Regions from separate parts of the Paeniclostridium hominis genome, predicted to be linked through region 2. Evidence: riboswitches for the same ligand, from Rfam matches in the RefSeq annotation. Region 2 holds a riboswitch; the other holds the start of a gene.
The links. A riboswitch is a leader RNA that binds a small molecule or an ion and turns the genes downstream of it on or off. The one in region 2 is predicted to bind cyclic di-GMP.
Positions count from the first base shown of each region.

Region 1: it holds a riboswitch for cyclic di-GMP, as region 2 does, so the genes downstream of both, H8891_RS09885 (methyl-accepting chemotaxis protein) here and H8891_RS04075 (hypothetical protein) in region 2, are expected to answer to the same signal.

Region 1 covers NZ_JACRWD010000003.1:27,147-37,468, forward strand. The annotation lists gene H8891_RS09880 (patatin-like phospholipase family protein) at 1-275, shown strand, start outside; gene H8891_RS09885 (methyl-accepting chemotaxis protein) at 384-2,450, opposite strand; cyclic di-GMP riboswitch class I at 2,688-2,766, opposite strand; gene H8891_RS09890 (protein adenylyltransferase SelO) at 3,083-4,555, opposite strand; gene H8891_RS09895 (OPT family oligopeptide transporter) at 4,883-6,802, shown strand; gene H8891_RS09900 (PqqD family protein) at 6,795-7,133, shown strand; gene H8891_RS09905 (SagB/ThcOx family dehydrogenase) at 7,311-8,072, shown strand; gene H8891_RS09910 (ABC transporter permease) at 8,302-10,322, opposite strand, start outside.
Region 2 covers NZ_JACRWD010000001.1:848,927-859,248, forward strand. The annotation lists gene H8891_RS04035 (potassium channel family protein) at 1-114, shown strand, start outside; gene H8891_RS04040 (TrkH family potassium uptake protein) at 104-1,567, shown strand; gene H8891_RS04045 (YvrJ family protein) at 1,629-1,778, opposite strand; gene H8891_RS04050 (N-acetylmuramoyl-L-alanine amidase) at 1,927-2,586, opposite strand; gene H8891_RS04055 (GNAT family N-acetyltransferase) at 2,740-3,255, opposite strand; gene H8891_RS04060 (VanZ family protein) at 3,392-3,937, shown strand; gene H8891_RS04065 (GNAT family N-acetyltransferase) at 4,086-4,598, shown strand; gene H8891_RS04070 (hypothetical protein) at 4,773-5,348, opposite strand; cyclic di-GMP riboswitch class I at 5,498-5,584, shown strand; gene H8891_RS04075 (hypothetical protein) at 5,812-6,048, shown strand; gene H8891_RS04080 (hypothetical protein) at 6,299-6,610, shown strand; gene H8891_RS04085 (GNAT family N-acetyltransferase) at 7,025-7,528, shown strand; gene H8891_RS04090 (hypothetical protein) at 7,742-8,047, opposite strand; gene H8891_RS04095 (zinc ribbon domain-containing protein) at 8,359-8,712, shown strand; gene H8891_RS04100 (ATP-binding protein) at 8,973-10,322, shown strand, end outside.

The DNA of each region.
Region 1 (10,322 bases), on a different contig from region 2:
AATTTATTTCTATTGTAAAAAGAAAGTATAAAAAGTATCCTAAACTTGTTAAAGCTATTGAGTCTAGACATATTAACTATAATAAAAGTCTTGATTTAGTAAATAAATTATCTCAAAGTGGCGACGTTCTTGTAATTAGACCGAAAAAACCTGTTAAAGTTAGTCAAATAGAAAAAAATATTGATAAGCTTACTGCATTATATAAAGATGGTTATAATGATGCAAAAGAACTATCTGATAAGATTTTAGATTTTATAAATAAAGCTGAAAACTAAAAAAGCCAGATAAAGATCTTATAGTGAATACAATGTTTATATGTATTTCTTATAAGATTTTTATCTAGCAATATATTTTTTTATATTAAATTAATTAAAGATTCTTATCTAAAATTCTTCATTGTCAAATATCATCTTGCCATCAAAGTATTTAGCTCGTTCATCTTTTAAATTAAATTTCTCAAGAAGTTCTTTTAACATTTGTGCCTGACTTGATAACTCTTCACTTGCAGCAGCACTTTCTTCAGCAGTTGCTGAATTAGTTTGTACAACTACAGATATTTGTTCAACTCCAATATTTATTTGATTGATATTTTGTGCTTGTTCATTACTTGCATCTGCAATTTCTTGTATAACTTCTGCTGACTTTTTAGCACCATCAACAACTTCTTCAAGAGATTTTGCTGTTTCTGAAACAATTATAGTTCCATTTTCTATTGCTTTAAGTGATTTTTCAATTAACTCAGCTGTATCTTTTGCACTTTGTGCAGATTTTGCAGCAAGATTTCTAACTTCATCAGCAACAACAGCAAATCCTTTACCAGCTTCTCCTGCACGTGCTGCTTCTACAGCCGCATTAAGTGCTAAAATATTTGTTTGGAATGCTATATCATCAATATTTTTTATTATATTTCCAATTTCATTTGATGTATTGCTAATTTCATCCATTGCAGCAATCATTTCTTGCATTTGCTCTTTTCCTTTATCCGTTGCAATACTTGAACTTACAGATATTTCTTTTGCTCTTTCAGCATTTTGTGCAGTTTCTTTTATTTGCACTGAAATTTCATTTATAGTTGCTGAAAGTTCTTGAATTGAACTTGCTTGTTCTGTAGCACCTTGAGAAAGTACTTGAGCACCTTCTGCTAACTGATTTGAACCGATTGCAACTTGTTCTCCAGAAGTATTTATTTGTTCTAAAGTACTATTTAAATCATTTACAATTTTATTTACAGCTATTAACATTGGCTCAAAATCATTTACAAATAAATCACTTAATTTATCATCATCTACATCAATATCTAAATTACCATTGCTAATTTCAGTTAATATATTTGTTAATGTATTTATCATTTCCCTAAAATCATTAACTATTTTATTTGTTGCATCTGCTACTAGACCTATCTCATTTTCTTCATCTATAACTGGTAGTTCTGAGTTTAAATCGCCCTCAGCTAGTTTCTTTAATCGTTCACTACATTCCTTTAATGGATTTCCTATTTTACTAGCAAACTTTATTGCTCCAATAAATGCTACAACAGTAAATATTATAGATATTACAGCTGTTATTGTAATTGAAGTATACATTTGTCCAAGGAAATCATCTTTATTTACCATTACACCTACACCCCAATTATGGCTATTTTTTACTGGAGCATATCCTAAAATCCAACCTTGTCCTTCTAAATCTACATTAGCATATCCTGTTTTTCCTGAAATAAGCTTTTCATCTGCTTGTGCAACGTCTTTTAAATCTGGATTTGTTGCTGATTCTTTTATAGTATTTTCCTTACCAATAAGACTAGTATCCATATCAGCAATTGTTGTTCCTTCATTATCTATAAGGTAAGCATAACTATTTTCACTTATTTTTATATTCTTAATAATTTCAGTTAAGAAATCTTTATCTGCATCAAAAGTTACAACCCCTACTATCTTACTGCCTTGTACTCCATTTTCCCAAATAGGTGCTGAAACTACAAGTGTAAGATTTCCTGTTACTTTACTAACAACAGGGCTACCCATATATGCCTTTCCTTGCATAGAAATTTTAAAATAATCTCTACTAGAATAATCATTTCCACTAAATAAATCTTTACCATTTGCATCTATAATTTGACCTAATGATAATCCATATAGCTTTTCTTGTCTAGTTATTATGCTTTTCTTTTCCTCTACACTTACCTTAGGATCTGAAATTTCCTTTATAATACCTGTTTGAATTGCTGCATTTTTTAGGTTTGTAATTTTTTGCGAAGCGGTTGCTGCTGCTTGTTTAGTTGTTTCTACTACTGTATTTGATAAAATAGTATTAGATGTTTTATAGTTTAAATAACTTGTAATTGCCCCTAAACATAAACAACAAATAACTGAAAAACATACAATTATTAAAGTAAGTTGAGTTTTTATACTTTTAGTTTTGTCTTTACTTTTTTGTCTTAATTTAAATTTCATTTTTTTATCTCCCGTTATTATATCTTTATACGTTAATTTTTTATCATAATATTCAGCAAAATTAACACTTCAAGGCTTATTTATTTCTAGCCTAAATGTAAAGCTACTTATGTTTTGTGATTATCCATAATAAACCTCCTTAATTAAAGCCTTATAATTTTTAAAATCCACTTACATAACACAAAAATAAAAGAGCATCAACATAGACCCGTCAACACTCTTCTTTTAAAAGACAATTTATGCAACTGGCTGACTTTTGAAAAAAGCCCCTATAGCTTTGCGTCGCCGAATCACTCCGGGTTTGCTAATTAAATTAAATTTTATTTTAGATTTAAATACACATTCATATTAGCATAAATGTTATTTTTTGTAAATAATTTAAAACCTTTGCCTGTTACTTGAAAAATTTAATAGTAAAGCATTTTTAAATTATCATAAAAAAGTAAATCTGTAATATTGTTTAATATAAAAAGGTATTGATTTTACAATCAATACCTTTTCTTAGGTATCAATAATTGAAACAATTCATAAAAATAATCTCTACGATTAAATTTAGTATATATCTAAATAATTATTAACATAAGTTTTACACTTATAATTTTTATCGAGAACACCTTAATTTACACAAAATCTTATGTCCCACAGAAAGTTCTATAAGGACAACTTGACGGTTTTGGTAACTGTGAATACTCTTCTTGATCTTTCGAGTGATCATATGGTCTTGAAATTACATCAAGAAGTTTTATAATTACACTAAAATCACCTTTATCCCCAGCTTCTATTGCTTCTTCTACTCTATGATTTCTTGGAATTACTGCTGGATTAGAATTTTTCATCAATTGGTGCACTTGTTCCTTTGATTGAGGTTGTCTTTTAAGTCTTTCTTGCCATAGCTTATACCAACTATCAAATTCTTTACTACTAAACATACCTTTATCTTTATTTTTATCAAATGTTAAATTAATAAAAGTATTAGTGAAATCTTCACTATGTTTTTCCATTATACTAAGTAAATCTTCAATTATAGCTTTATCTTGTTCTTCTTCATTAAATAATCCAAGTTTTTTTCTCATATTAGATAACCAATTTAAATAATATAACTCAGAAAAATTAGAAATAGCATCTTGTGCTATTTTTATAGCATCTTCTTGATTTTCATGTAATAAAGGCAATAATGTTTCAGCAAATCTACATAAATTCCACTCAGCCATAATAGGTTGATTTTTATAAGCATATCGACCTGTAGTGTCAATTGAACTAAATACGGTATTTGGGTTGTAATTATCCATAAAAGCACACGGACCATAATCAATAGTTTCTCCACTAATAGTCATATTGTCAGTATTCATAACACCATGAATAAATCCAACAGTTTGCCATTTAGCAACAAGAATAGCATGAGCTTTTATTACTTCTTTAAGTAAATTTAGATATTTATTATCATCGTCTTTTATATGTGGATAATGTCTTTTTATTGTATAATCAGCTAATTTTTTTACTTCATCTACTCCTAAAAATCTTGCTGCATATTCAAATGTAGCAAATCTAATATGGCTAGAAGCTACACGAGTTAAAATTGCCCCTTCTTTTATACTTTCACGAATTACAGATTCCCCAGTTTTAACTACTGCCAAACTACGAGTAGTTGGTATACCAAGACCATGCATAGCTTCACTTATTATATATTCACGAAGCATAGGTCCAAGCACTGCTCTTCCATCTCCTCCACGAGAGTATGGAGTTTTACCAGAACCTTTAAGCTGAATATCATATCTATCTTTTGACGGTGTTATTTGCTCACCTATTAATAATGCTCTTCCATCCCCTAGCATTGTAAAGTGTCCAAACTGATGACCAGCATAAGCTTGAGCAATAAATGCTCCTTCTTCTATAGTTTCATTACCTGCAAGTATTGACACTCCATCATGACTTTTTAAAGCATCACTATTTAATCCAAGAGATTTAGCTAAGCTTTCATTTAAAATAACTAATTTCGGTGAGCTAACTTTATTTAAATTAATTTTGCTATAAAATGCTTTGGGCAAGGTAATATAGCTATTGTCTAAGTTCCATCCCATCTTTATAATTTCTTTTTTATTAGTCATTTTTTCTCCTTATATATTCCATAATTTTAAGTGTGATGTTTCTACTCTTATTTAATATACCCTTGTTAACAATATAAAATAAGTTTATTTTTATTAAAAAACTTATTTATATTTAATTAATGTGCCAATTTTTTTATATAAAATATTGACCTTATTCTACTTATTAAATTTTAATTTTTTCTTTTAATTTTTACATTGCTGTAAAGCCTGTTATTTTCTTGTTTTTTATAATCATTTTTTATCTTTATTGCTATTTAAATTTTAAAATAGGACATCCTACTTCGGTGCTACAATATAAATATCTAAATAAAAAAGGGGGATATCTAGATGAATAAAAAATTGCCTAAAGGTGCATATGGGGGAGTATCTGGCAAAGATTATGTTCCTTATATAACCGATAAATCAAAAACAGGTGGCAATATAGCAGTACTTATTATAGGTCTTGTATTGGCATCAGTATTTGCAGCTTCTACTGCATATTCAGGTATGAAAGCAGGACTTACAGTTGCTGCCGGTATTCCTGGTGCAATAATAGGTTCAGCTTTTGTAAGTATGTTTGCAAAGCATAAAGGTATACTTGGTAAGAACTTAATTCAAGGTATGTCAAGTGGTGGAGAATCAGTTGCTAGTGGACTTATATTTGTATTACCTTCTGTTATTTTAATTGGTAGTCAAATTTCATTCATTGAAGGAGTTGCAGTTGGTGTTGGTGGTGTTTTATTTGGTATTGGTGTAGCATCACTTGTTCACAACTATTTAATCATTGAAGAACATGGTAAACTTGTTTATCCTGAATCAATGGCTATATCTGAAACATTAGTTGCTTCAGATAGTGGTGGAGATTCTATAAAGTATATGGGTATTGGCTTTGGTATTGGTGGAATCATAACTGTTTTAACTAGTTCATTTTTAAATTTAACAAATAATGTAATTAGCTTTATAGGTAGTAAAAGTTACAAATGGAAATTTGATATGGAGGTTAATCCTCTTTTATTAGGAATTGGATTCATTGTTGGTATTGAAATTGCTTTAACAATGTTTGCTGGTTCTGTATTATCAGTATTTGGTATTACACCTTTAATAGGATACTTTACTGATTTAGCTAAAGACGGTGTTATGGTATGGAATGACCCTTCAATGCCAATAAATGAAATGACTGTTCAAGCAATATCTAGTAGTTATGTTAAATACATAGGCGCTGGTATGATGCTTTGCGGTGGTATAATAGGTGCTATAAAACTTATACCAACTATAATAGCTTCAGTAAAAGAAACAGCTAAAGCAAGAGCTACTGCTACTAAAGGTGATGGTTCTTCCGCTCAAATATTAATATTATTAGGTGGAATGGTTGTTGGATTTATAGCTTCATTTATAGTTTCTAATAGTTTTATGATGGCTATAGTAGGTGCTATATTATCATTAGTATTATCTTTATTATTTGTTATAGTTGCTGGACGTTTAACAGGAACTATAGGAACATCTAATTTACCTGTATCTGGTATGACTATCGCATCTTTAGTTATAGTTACACTAATATTTGTTTTAATGGGATGGAAATCACCAGAAGATAATAAATCTTTACTTTTACTTGGTTCATTCATAGTTGTTTCTATCGCAATAGCTGGTGGATACAGTCAATCTCAAAAAGTAACATATATAATAGGTGGTAGTAAAAATGAAATGCAACGCTATTTTACATTAGCAAGTATTGTTGGTGTTGTAGTTGTTGTTGGAACTATGATATTATTATCAGACCAACTTAGAATAACTGGTGATAACCCACCATTTGCACTACCTCAAGCTAACTTAATGTCAACATTAACATCAGGTATAATGTCAGGTGAATTACCTTGGGTTATGATTATAGTTGGAGTATTTATGGCAGTTGTTTTATACTTATTAAATTTACCTATAATGACTATTGCTATAGGATTTTATTTACCAGTTGCGACAACTTCTATAATATTAGTTGGAGCATTAATTCGTGTATTAGTTGAAAAAACTGCTAAAAATGATAAAGAAAAAGAAGTTAAAGTTTCTAATGGTATAAGTCTATCTTCTGGTTTAGTTGCTGGTGGATCTATACTTGGACTTATAGGAATAATATGTCAAGTTACAGGATTAGTTGGAGGTAATACACCTAGTGGCTTTGCCGCAGGTAATGGAATGGCTATAATCTTATTAGCTGTTTTAGTAATACTGACTACTATACCTATTGTTAAATCTAAGGTGAAACATAATGAATAATACTGATGTTTTAAATTTAGTTTTTAAAATTAATGATAAAGTAAATTTTGAAGTTAATAATGATTTAGTTACTATAATCGAAAGGCAAGATCATTTTATACAGAAGTTTTTTAGGAAGTTAAAGTTTAAAATTCCTATGTATAAAAAAATTGAACTTGATAAGTACAGTAGCTTTGTGTTTTTACAAATAGATGGTAAAAAAACTGTTGAGGACATAGGTTGTAGTTTAGAAAATACTTACGGTGAGGATTCTCATCCTCTTTATGAAAGATTATTAGTTTTTTTAAATCATATCGAGGTTAATTGTAAGTATATTGAAAAGGTAAGTTAATGAGTTATTAAATTAATATTAAAATTTAAGGGATTATAACTATAATGTTATAGTCCCTTTTTTAGTTTTTTAATAATAAATACTTAAAACATTTTTTAAACTACACCTTCTTATCTCATATTTGTATATATGATATAATGAATATAAAAAATTATACATTTTAATAAGGAGACATCTATGGATAAAATTGCACAAAACAGAGAATTTTTTAAAGCTGATTTCGAAATATTAAAGCAGATAAAAACGGATAAACAAAAAGGAATCCCTGCTCCAACTTTTCAAAAGGAGTATGATTCAAATTCTGATTTAATAGAATTACCTCCTATAAGCAAAGACATTTTAGTTAAACCTAACGTATTAGATTGTATAAATGATAGAAGAAGTATAAGAAAATATAGTGATGAAAAAATAAATTTATCTGAACTTTCATACTTACTTTGGGCTACTCAAGGAATACAAACTGTAAAAGATAAATCAAGCGCATTAAGAACAGTACCTTCTGCTGGTTGTACTCATCCTTTTGAAACATATTTAATAATAAATAATGTTGAAGGATTAGAGTGTGGAGTTTATAGATATTTACCACTAGAGCATAAACTTATATTTATGAAAACTTTAAATAATATAGATGATGAAATAGATAAAGCAACTCCAAATCAACCTTTTGTTCAAAATTTTGTTTCTAAAAGTGCTGTTGTATTTGCTTGGAGCTGTATTCCATATAGAAGTGAACATAAATTTAGCATAACTGCTCATAAAAAAATACTTATAGATATTGGTCATGTTTGTCAAAATCTTTATATAGCATCAGAATCTCTTAACTATGGAACTTGTGCTATTGGAATTTATGACCAAGATATAATTGATAATATGCTAAATTTAGATGGCGAAAATGAATTTGTAATTTATATGGCGTGTGTAGGAAAAAAATTAAAATAAAGTTATTTAAATTTTAATATAAATACAATGATTTGTATTGTTTAAATAAAAATCTCAAAAACATCTTATAAGACATTTTTGAGATTTTTTACTTTAATTTATTTATCTATAATCCTATTTTCATCTATAATGTAAGTAGTTTTAACAACTCCAAACCCTACTTTTTTAATATAGTTTCTTTTCTTGCCATACATCATAAGTTTTTTTATCTCTAAATGAGCATGCTTATTTAGCTATTTCTAAGAGTTTCTATAATTACTTCATTGTTAACTTTTTCAAAGCAAATACTTGGAACAAAAATAGATATTAACAGTAATATAGGTAGTGATAATATTACAGGCATAATTCTAAAAGTATAACTAAATATACTCATTCCACCTGCAATAGTATTAACCAATAAATAAGTAAGTGGCAATCCTATTATAATTACTGCACCTATTGTTATTACTACATAATATATTCCTTCAAGTATAAGCATCTTTTTGATTTGCTTTCTTGTCATACCTATACTATTTAACATAGCCAGTTCATTCTTTCTAGATATAATATTTGTTGATACTACATTAATAAAGTTTAGTATTCCTATAATACCTACTATGGCACTTAGTCCATAACCTACTATTTCATAAATTTTTATAGTTGATTTAAATTCATTTATATAAGTTTGTTTTGATCTATAATCAAGTAATGGATTATCTTTTATTAAAGATTTAATATGATTTTCTACTTCTTGTTCTTTACCATCTTTAACATTAAACATAGCCGTCATTATTGAATTATTTTTTGTTGTAGTTTTAAATTCTTCTGACGGCAAATACCCTGTAAAACATGGAAATCCAATTCCTCTATTTAAGTATGCTGGTTCATTAGTCATTATTGCCATTACTGTATACTCTTTACTTTTACCATTTTCAAAAGGTATTGTCACCTTATCCCCAACCTTTACCAAATTTCCAAGCATAAAGTTTGTATTTGCTATTATATAATCGCCAGATGCAAATTTTTCTTCATCTAGTTTACCTTCAGATATATAATTTTTTAAAAACTTATATATACCTCTATCCACTCCATAGTATTCACTTGAAACCTTTTTTTCTTCTAACATTTCATCTATTGATTCATTTAACCATTCATTTCCTTCTTTATGCTTAGCATCTAAAACTTTTTTTATCTTGTCAGTTAAAGGTATCTTAGTTTGTTTATAATACATTTTATCAATAGAGTTAACTCCATTTAATTTTTCAATGTCTTTAATTACATCTTCAGTAAGGGCATTTGTAGATTCTGGGTCAAACTCCATTCTATAAAAACTCGTATCACCTATTGTAAAATCTGTTCCTATAGATCTTCTCAAGAATTTATCTATATCAATACCTGATGCCATTGTATATACTATATTTAAAAGTATTATACTTAATGATAAAGATGCTATTACTATAAATGTTTTTTTCTTATTTCTAAAAATATTAGATAAAGCCATGTTATTTAATTTTGCACCACTTGAAGTTTTCTTTATTTTGCGTTTTATGTTTTCATTTACTCCAGTGTATCTTATGGCTTCTACCGGCGATACTTTTGATGCTATTTTAGCTGGTTTATATACACTTATTAATACTGTTATTATTGAAAATACTGTTGCAAATATAAATATAATAGGATTTGATGATAGCTTAGTATGAGTTACATTTACTGTTTTCATTATAAGTGGAGTTACCATAGAACCTATAGCATATCCTAAAATTAAACCTATTGGTATTGCTATTAAACATAGTCTTAATGCTTGTTTTATTATTATCTTTTTAATTTGTTTTTTAGTTGTTCCTATAGTTTTTAATTGACCGTAAAACTTTATATCCCTAACTATTGATATATAGAATATGTTATATATTATTAAATATCCTGTAAACATTATAAGAAGTATTAATCCAATTGCTCCAAATACTGTCCCTAAATCTAAAGTCTTACCTCCCATATATGCCCAATTTACTCCATAATTTATTTCATTTTCATTGTATCCACTATCCTTTATTACTTTTTGTAGTTTCTTTTCTATGTTCATAGAATTAGAAAAATTCACATCTAATATTATAGTTCCTATAAAATTATTATCTTTTTTAAGTTTTTCTTGATCTATATTCCCTAATACATCTTTTATAAAATTTTTTGAAACATATGCAGAACTTGCGCTAATTACTTTGTCACCTTCAAATATACCACTTACTTTAAATTCATTAGTATATTCTTTATCAC
Region 2 (10,322 bases):
AATGGAAATACACAAATAATGGTTAATGATAAACTTATAATATTATGTGATGTAAATGTTCAAAGAGAAGTATTAGACAAAGTATTAGAAAGTGGTAAATCTTATGGAATGTAAAAGATTTAATCAATGGGGAAGTACTATTTATTATATAGGAATTTTTACATCAATATCTGGGTTTATATTATTATTACCATTAATAAGTATTATATTCTATATAGATGAATTAATTTATGCTCCTAGTTTTTTAATTCCAGCGTTTATTTCTATAGTTTTAGGTTTAATTTTAGCAAAAAAATTTAAAGGATATAAAGAAAGAACTTTATCGGTTGGAGAAGATGCAGTAATTGTAGTAAGTGGATGGATATTAGCAACAGTATTTTCTGCAATACCATTTATTATTGGACAAAATTTAAATTTTACACAAGCATATTTTGAAGCTGTAAGTGGGTGGACAACAACTGGTCTATCAGTTATAGATGTAGAATCAGCTCCCCATATATTTTTAATTCATAGAAGTATAATGCAATTTTTTGGAGGAGTAGGAATTGTTTTAGTAATGCTATCAGCATTATCATCTACATTTGGAATGAAACTTTATAACTCAGAAGGCCATACAGATAAACTTCTTCCAAACTTAATTAAATCTTCTAGAGTTATAATTTCTATATATTTAGGTTATGTGGTTTCTGGAACAATACTATATGTTATATTTGGTATGCCTGTATTTGATGCAATAAATCATTCTATTGCAGCTTTATCTACTGGTGGATTTTCTGTAAGAGCTAATAGTATTGGATATTATGATAATGTTTTTATAGAATTGATAACTATTATATTAATGATATTAGGTACAACAAGTTTTGCAACTCATTTATTACTTGTTAAAGGTAAGTTTAAGGAAATTTTAAAATTAGGCGAAATAAGATTTATGTTTTTAGTTTTAGGAATCTTTATACCACTTGTTACTTTTGTTTCTTTAAAAGATTTGTATACAAGTTTATATAAAGGGATTAGGGTTGGATTATTTGAGGTTGTATCGGCTTTATCAACTACAGGATTTTCAACTGTAACATATAATAACTGGCCATCTTTTGCAATACTTATAATGATAGTGGCAATGCTTATAGGTGGGGGAGCAGGGTCTACATCTGGAGGGATAAAGCTTTATAGAATTTACTTAATTATTAAAAAGTTAATATGGAATATAAAAGATAAGTTTTTGCCGAAACATCAAGTATATAGAAATTATGTATATAAGGCAGATGGTAAAATATTTATAAATAAATCAGATATTTTAGAAGTATATAACTATGCGTTTATATATTTAATGGTATTTATTTTAGGGGTATTTATTATGTTAGTATATAATTACCCACTACAAGATGCAATGTTTGAATTTGCATCAGCTTTAGGAACCGTTGGATTATCAGTGGGAATAACATCATTAAATGCACCATCAATTATTTTGTGGACAGAAATTATAGGAATGCTATTAGGTAGACTTGAAATTTGGGTTATACTAATAGCCATAGTTAAAATTGTTAAAAATAATAGGAAAAGTAAATAATAAGAGTAATTAAAAGAGCTAGTAATTTCACTAGCTCTTTTTAAAGTTGTAGTATAATATTTTATTTTTTCATGGATATTATATTTTTACTAAGTTCATTTATACTCTCTGTTAGGCTTTGAAGTTTTCCTTCGATTCTTATCAGTAGATACATACTGATTGCTATTGGAAATCCTACATTGGCTATTAGAGATTGAATTTCTGAGTTCATTTAAATTTCCTCCTTTAAGCTAGGTGGCTTTGGGTAAGTTTAGTTTATATAGCATCTTCCTTCACTGTAAAGCCTAAAATTAAAGGCTTTAACGTTTCGTCAGATTGCTATATAAACTAAAACTTTACCATTCGCCTTTATTATAAATTTAGTTTGTTATGTAAGTGTCTTTGAAGCCTTTTGATATGGCTTCGTTTTTTAGTTTTAGGGCATTATTTTTATCCTTAAATGCACCTATGGTTACTTTGTAAAGTGGAGTTTTGGGTGGTGTTTCTTTGTTGATAAAGTTAAGTAGGGTAGAAGCTATGGTTTTAGCTACTTTTTGTAGGTAGTCTTCTTTTTTACATAAGTCTTCTATTTCTTGGTTAGATATAAAGTCTACTTCTATTATTATTGCTGGCATTTTTGTGTTTTTTAGGACTGAGAACTTTTTTGATTCTTTTACTCCACGATTTGGTGTGTTTAAGTTTTTTGATATATTTGAAGTTAGATTTTTACCTAGTGTGGAGATTTTGCTGTTTAGATTATAAACCCAAGTTTCTGTGCCTTTTGCTGATGTGTTGGTGGATGAATTCATGTGAAGGCTTATAAAGTAGTCGCAGTTTTCTTTGTTGGCTTTGGTGCATCTTTGTGAAAGAGTGTAGTAGGTGTTGTTTTCACGAGTTGTTATTACTTTTTCGTTTGATTTTTCAAGGATTTCTTTTATTATTAGTCCTATTTTTAAGACTATGTCACTTTCTTTAGTGTTGTTTTTGCCAAGAGCTCCGGGGTCTTTGCCACCATGACCAAAGTCTAAGTAGAATTTCATAGGTTACCTCCTTTATTTTGTTTACTATATGGTATCAGAGGTTTCTTATTTAATATATAAAAGTACTTTAAGAATGTTTGATATATTTGGTTTTAGTGACTAATTTTTGAAGTTTAAGAAATTATATTTAAAATGAAAAAAATGTATATAATGTTATTTAATTTTTTTTGTGAAAATTAATTTATTACTTTCTCTATTATTTAATTTAAAACCTAATTTTTTGGCTAATTTTAATGAGGCTATATTTTCAGTATAAATAGATGCTTCAATTTCTTTTAATGATGAATTTAAGTGTAAGTAATCAATTGTTGACTTTAAAACATCACTCATTATACCTTTTCCCCAATAATTCTTTTTCAAATTATAACCTATTTGAACTTTATTCTTATCAAATTCAAAATGATGAAGTGCTATAGTTCCAATAAACTCATTTGTGTACTTATCTATAATAGCCAATCTTATAAACCATTTATTCAAAATAGCTCTATGTATTATTTTAATATTATTTTTAGCATCATCTAACGATTTTAATAAATTATTCATATCATATTTCATAACCTCTGGATCTCCATAAATACTATAAATATCTTTATAATCATTTTCATTAATACTCCTAATTATATAGTTACCTATATCGATTTGCTTAAAATTATTAAATAAATTATCCATTTCAATTTGCCTCCTGTATAATCTAATGTTTTAATAATTTAATTATATCAGAATATGAAACTAATCAAATGTACACTAAAATATATATTTTTATTAGACTTACAATTTTATTAAGATTATAATAAATTGAAGAACAATGTTTTGTAAGGAGGAGATTAAAATAGAACAAGTAAAAAATAATAAACAAAGGAAACTTACGATTGGATTATTTATTGTGTACTTTCTAGTACTAACATGGATTATATTATTTAAAATGAATTTTTCATTTGAAGATTTAGTAAGTCCAAGAAGTATTAATTTGATACCGTTTGGTGATTCTACGATTGTCAATGATAGAATTGATATTAAAGAAATAATTTATAATATGATTGTATTTATTCCTTTTGGAATTTATGTATGTATGATAACTGATAAGTGGAGTGTTTTGAAAAAAATTCTATCTATAGCTGGGGTTAGTTTGTCATATGAAGTATTACAATTTATATTTGCAATAGGAGCATTTGATATAACAGATTTAATAGGCAATACATTTGGCGGAGTCGTTGGTATTGCAATTTATTATTTTATTAGCAAATTATTTAAATCAAATCAAAAAATGAATAAAGTACTTAATATAATTGCATTAATTTTAACTATATTAATAGTTTTGTTTTTAACAATTCTAATTGTAGTAAACTTATAATTTTAATTAGAGTAAATAACTAATCCCTAAAATATATTTATACTCTAAAGGTTTTAACTTTATTTTAAAATATCTGTTAAAAAAGCTCTTAGAATTCATTTGTTTGGATTTTAAGGGCATTAATTATATGGGAGAGAGGGGAATTTAAATGATAATAAATTTAGATAATAAATATATTATTAAACAAATATCTTTAGAACAAAGTGCCCAAATAGAAAAGTTATATAATTTATGTTCAGATTATCATATAATTTGTAGCGGTAGAGAAGCTAATGAACAAGATATAAAAGATCTATTTACTTATACAGATAAGAAAACAATTGAAGATTCTTTAACTTTAGGAATTTATGAATCAAGTGAACTTATCGGATTAATTGATATATTTAAAAACTATCCTAAGATTAATACATGGTCAATTGGTTTATTATTACTAGCACCGAATAAAAGGGGAAACAAGTTAGGTAGTCTAGTTCATAATGATTTAAAAAAATATGCTTTAAGTATAGGGGTAGATTATTTTAGTATTGGTGTTCTTGAAGAAAATATTTTAGCTCATAAATTCTGGAAATCACTAGGATATAACAAAGTGAAAGAGTCAAATATTAAATTTGGAGAAAAAGAGCATATAGTATATGTTTATGAACTAAAATTAAGTGACTAGATTTCTGATTGCAATCTGTAATTTTGGTAGATTGCTATATAAACTTCAACTTTACCCTTTGCCGTTTTGCATTACAAGTTTAGTTTGTTATGTAAGTGTCTTTGAAGCCCTTTGATAGGGCTTCAATTTTTAGTTTTAGGTGGTGTTTTTTGTACAGTTTAGATAGTAAATATATTATTTTAAAAAATTAACTAAAAAATCAGTTTTAATCCAATACAAAATTCCAGTAAAAATTAAATAAAACATACCTTCTATGGGAAAATATCTTAGTTTTAATTCTTTAATTCCAGATTTAATTTTCTTTACTAAATCATTGTAAAAATCAATATCCTTTATATCTTTAAAATCTAAACTTATACTCATTAAACTATCAATAAATATAGTTTTATAAAACTCTGGTAAATATATTTCATCTTCTCTTACTTCATATTTTATATTTTTTATCTTTAAATATTCCTCAATAATATTTATTACATCCGTTTTTTTAACATTATGTATTGAGTATATGTGTTTATTTTTTCTATATCCCCAAATAAATATTAATAAAAATACTATACTAAATATTATTATGCTACTAATACCTGTGTATCCTAGTTTATATCCTTCTATTAAATCTGAAAATGGACTATATGTTATAAATATAAACATTATTACTTGAGCATATCTAGGGTTAAACATTATTTTTACTCCACTTAATAAAATTACACTACATATAAGTAATGTTATTATCATTAAATTAAATTGTAACATTTTTTTCCTCCTTTATAATATTCTGTCTTTTATATAACTAGTCCATAAAGTAAAATTTAAAATGATGTTGTTATTTTTAGAATAACATAAAAATTCTGTAAATTAAAGGCTTTTTATGTAAATGTTTTCCTAATATAATTTAATTAACAATTTGAAAAATCCAAACTTTAATAAATTAAAGGACGGCAAACTATAGGGGCTAAGTATGAGACTATAATTACTAGTCAGTTACCAAAGGGGGACTATTTTATGGATTTAAAGAAAAACGTAAGTAGAAGTATAGCTATAGCATTAGTTGGAGTATCTGTTATAAAGCCTACTATAAATACAGTGAATCCTGTGAATAATATGGAAACATTATAAGTAGGAAGTAGATGAGAATATGTTCACATATAAAACTTATGGAATATTTCTTATTACATTTGGTATTTTTCATATAATTAAATATTTATTATTAAATAATATGAAACCGAATTACATTTCTAAAATGTTTAATATAACTTCAATGGAAGACTATATAAAAACCCAAAACAACATAGTTTGTATGATTAGTATATTATTAATATTTTCAGGAGTATTTTTTATTATAAAAGATAAGTTAACACCATTAGAAACTTTAATTCCATATATTGTTTTTATAATCCCATATATATACATATGGATAAAGAAGTACTATATAAAAATAAAGAATAAGGCTTAAATTAAGCCTTATTTTTTATTTTTACCAAATTAATCATAGTATTTAACATTTTATATTTTACTCCAAAATAAACACATCTTAATCCATTTTCAACTTTTTTTGTATTTAATTTTGTATAATTACTAACTAATCTTAAAAATCAAATGACAAGTGGTTAGATATGCAGATAGACATTATTACTTAACCAATGGTAGTACTACTAAAATATTTATATAGATTATAAACTAACTTGAATGGAGTGAATTTACAAATGAGTAAGTATAAGGACTGGAAGATGATAGATTGGATTATAGTAGGATTTGTAGGTATATCTTTTGTAGAAATACCCGATTGGATTCTTGAACACAATTTATATAAGCTTTCTACAACGGTAACAGTTTATGATTACCCATATAATATCCCTATAATTGTAGCAGGTGTATTTTTAATATATTGCTTTTTATCAGGCGTATATTGGATAAAAAATAAAAAAATAAATATGGTAGTTCATTATTGTTTATTAGCAACCATGTATATAACACTTGCTATGCTATATGTTATTGCATATAACTCGGGTATATAAAATAAGTATTATACGTAAACTTGGTAAATAAAATATCTAAATTTAGAAAATATCAAATATGATAACATGGTGTTAAAAATTACTCATGATTGTTTTAGTTAGAGGGTGATTACTTGAAGAAAATAACTAGATCATTTAAACGATTATTTTTATTATCAAATGTTGTAATTATAATATTTTTAATTTGTATTGTTTTTTTACTTATTAAAAAAGATTATTTTCATATGACGCTATCACTTGGAAGTTTTGTAGTAATTTTATACTCGAAATTTCAATGGTATAAAGCATATAAAGAGTTTATTGAGAAATTTAACTAACTCATAAACCAAAAATTTAAGGATTGTTAAATTAAAATTAAAATTTATTAGATTTTTTATAGTTTATAGATTACTATTTCATATAAGGGGGGAATTTATGAAAAAAGTTATTAAAGAATCTGATTTAATTAAGTTGAGATTAACACAATATGACGATTTAGAGTTTGTAATTGGTGCAGAAAATGAATCTGAAAATGCTCAGTATATAGGGAATTGGTCTAAAACTCAACATTTAGAATCACTTTCGAATTCTGATATATTACATCTGATAATTGAAGATAGTAAAAAAGGAAAACCTATAGGTTACATAATCATGGCTGGCTTAGACAATCCTAACCATAACATTGAATTTAAAAGATTTGTCATTTGTGATAAGGGCAAAGGTTTTGGAAAAGAGACGTTAAGATTAATTAAAGAATATTCATTTAATGAATTAAGAGCACATAGATTATGGTTAGATGTAAGATATAAAAACAAAAGAGCTCAAAATGTTTATAAATCTCAAGGTTTCAAAGAAGAAGGAATTCTTAGGGAGTGTATTCTTTATAAGGGAAATTATGAATCATTGATAGTAATGTCAATATTAGAAAATGAACAATAAATTTTATTTTAAAATATCTGTTAAAAAGCTCTTAGAATTCATTTATTTGGATTTTAAGGGCATTAATTATATGGGAGAGAAGCTAATGAACAAGATATAGTGGGAGTTTTATGTTTATAGCATCTTCTTTCACTGTAAAGCCTAAAGTGCAGGCTTTAACGTTTTGTCAGATCGCTATAAACATAAAACTTGTTCTTCGTTGTTTTTTCATTTTTATTTGTTTTTAGATAAGCCATATTTTTTATTAATACGACCTAGGGTAAATGTGTAATAAGATAAAATTAATATAAAACATCCACTAGCAATAGTTATAGGGAATGATTTGAAAAACATTAAAAAGCTTAATGAAATAGATAAAACACTTGTTATTAAAAATAAAGAAACCATAGATTTTGTATATTTTTTTAAGTTTATAAATTTTTTATCAGATTTATTTTTATAAAAGTATCTTAGTTGTGATATAGCTAAGATTATACAAAATAGTCCATAAGCAAAAAACAGAAAAGCAACAAATCTCATAAAATCCTCCCTTAGATAAAATGTATTAATATTTAAATATTAAAAATGATTTTAACATTTAAAGAAGAATAAAGTTAAAATTTGGATTAAGATTGAGATATTATGGAGTGAAATATGAATTTTAATTATTAATTATATTTAAAGTATATATATGTTGGGTTATAATAAAGTAATAAATATAATTTTTGGCAAGTTAACAATAGGCTTGATTATAAATTTAGATATTATTATTAGTTAATAAAAAAGTAATCTCCTTCTAATCATTAGTAAGGAGATTTTTTTAAAGAGGAGGATAAATTATGTTTTTCATAATGGGAGTTAGTCAAAGTCAAAAGAAACTAGACTACAAACAACTTAACATATGCAAATGCTGCGGCAAATATTCAAACATTGAAGTATACATGACTTACTGGTACTTCATGTTCTTCTTTATTCCTATTATAAAATGGAACAAAGAATACTACGTCAAAACTACCTGCTGTAACAAAATAGCTAAGATAGACGAAGAAATTGGCAAAAAAATTGAAAAAGGACAAGCTGTAAACATTGATACAGAAAACCTAGACTTTGGATGTTATGAAAACAGTGTAAAAGTTTGCTCTGTATGTGGATACCAAACTACAGAAGACTTTACTTATTGTCCGAAGTGTTCTAATAAATTATAAAAATAAAAAAGTAAAGGAACAGAATACTATATAATACCATTTACATAATTGGATAAAAAATGGAACGTCATTAATTTGCGTTCCATTTTTATATGCATTGATTACAGCGTCCTAATACCTTCTTTTTAAAAGATGATAACTGTATAAAAAAGGTATCAAAATTTGAAAATATTAAAATTGAGAACAATTAGAATATATAGAATATGCTCGGATATTATGGTAAAATATGTAATAAAGGGGTTGGAGTAAATTATTTATAAGTGGGTAAGAAGGGAATAAAAATGGTATCTATATATAATAAGGTTAGTGACTATATAATAGTGTTAAATTGTATGGGGGAAATAGTTTTTTGTAATGAAAGCTTTTTAAAGCGATTAAATTATAATCATGAAGAAATATTAAACTTAAATATAGGTAAAATAATAAGCGAAAATAATAATATTAATAATGAGTTAAAAAAATTTGGCGAAATAAACAAAACTTTAGAATTTTATTCAAAGTCAAATGAACTAGTCAAAATCAATTCAAATATAATCATAGAAAATTTTAACAACGATAAAAGTATTTTTATTATAGGTAAAGAAGTAGAGTCAAAACAATATACGATGGAAATATTAGAGGATCTTTTAGATAATATTAATGTTTGCGCATTTGTTATAGATGATGATGGAAAGTATTTATACGTAAATAAGCCTTTTGCTGAAATGATAGACAAAAAAAGAGAAGATATTATTGGAAGTTATAGCAGTGATAATTGGGAATATAATACTTATAATGAATTTGAAAAAAATAATAGAGAAGTTTTTGAAAGTAAAAGTCCAAAGATATTTAATGAGAAATTAGTATATGATGATAATATTCATTGGTATGAAAGTTACAAAGCTCCAATATTTGATGAAAATAAAAAACCTAAATATATTGTAGCAAAATCTAAAAATATTGATTTATTAAAAATCACATCAGAAGAGTTATATAAAAACTATAATAGAGTAACAATTGAAAATGACTTTAGTGGCAGTAGTAAGAAGAATGTAGATTTAAATGAAATATTAAAAAATATTGGAGAACATATACTTAAGTATACAAAAGCAGATGGTGTTTCTATGTTACTTTATGATAGTGATAAAGAAGGTTTAATACCTATTATAAAATTAAAAAATTCTAATATACATCTTGAAAATGTAGAATTTATTCCACTAAAAAAATTCGATGTATATTTAGATAAATATAGAAGTTATTTTAATTGTATATTTAAAAAAGATAAAATAGATAATTTATCAAACATAGATTATATATGTATAGATAAATTGGATTATTGTGGTAATTATATAATAGATTTATATGATGAATTTATTGGGATGATATGTTTAAGCTATAGTAAGGGTAATGCTCCTAAATTTAATAGCGACGAGTATATGAAATATATATGTAATAAAATAGCGATGATAATTAAAAATATCAGACTTTCAAATGAGGTATCTATTGAAAATAAAAAGCGTAAATATACAGAAAAAGAGTTAGAAAGGTATTTAAATATTTCAGTTGATTTAGTATCTATAGTAGGAAAGGATAAACATTTTAAAAGACTAAGTCCTAATTGGTGTGATGTT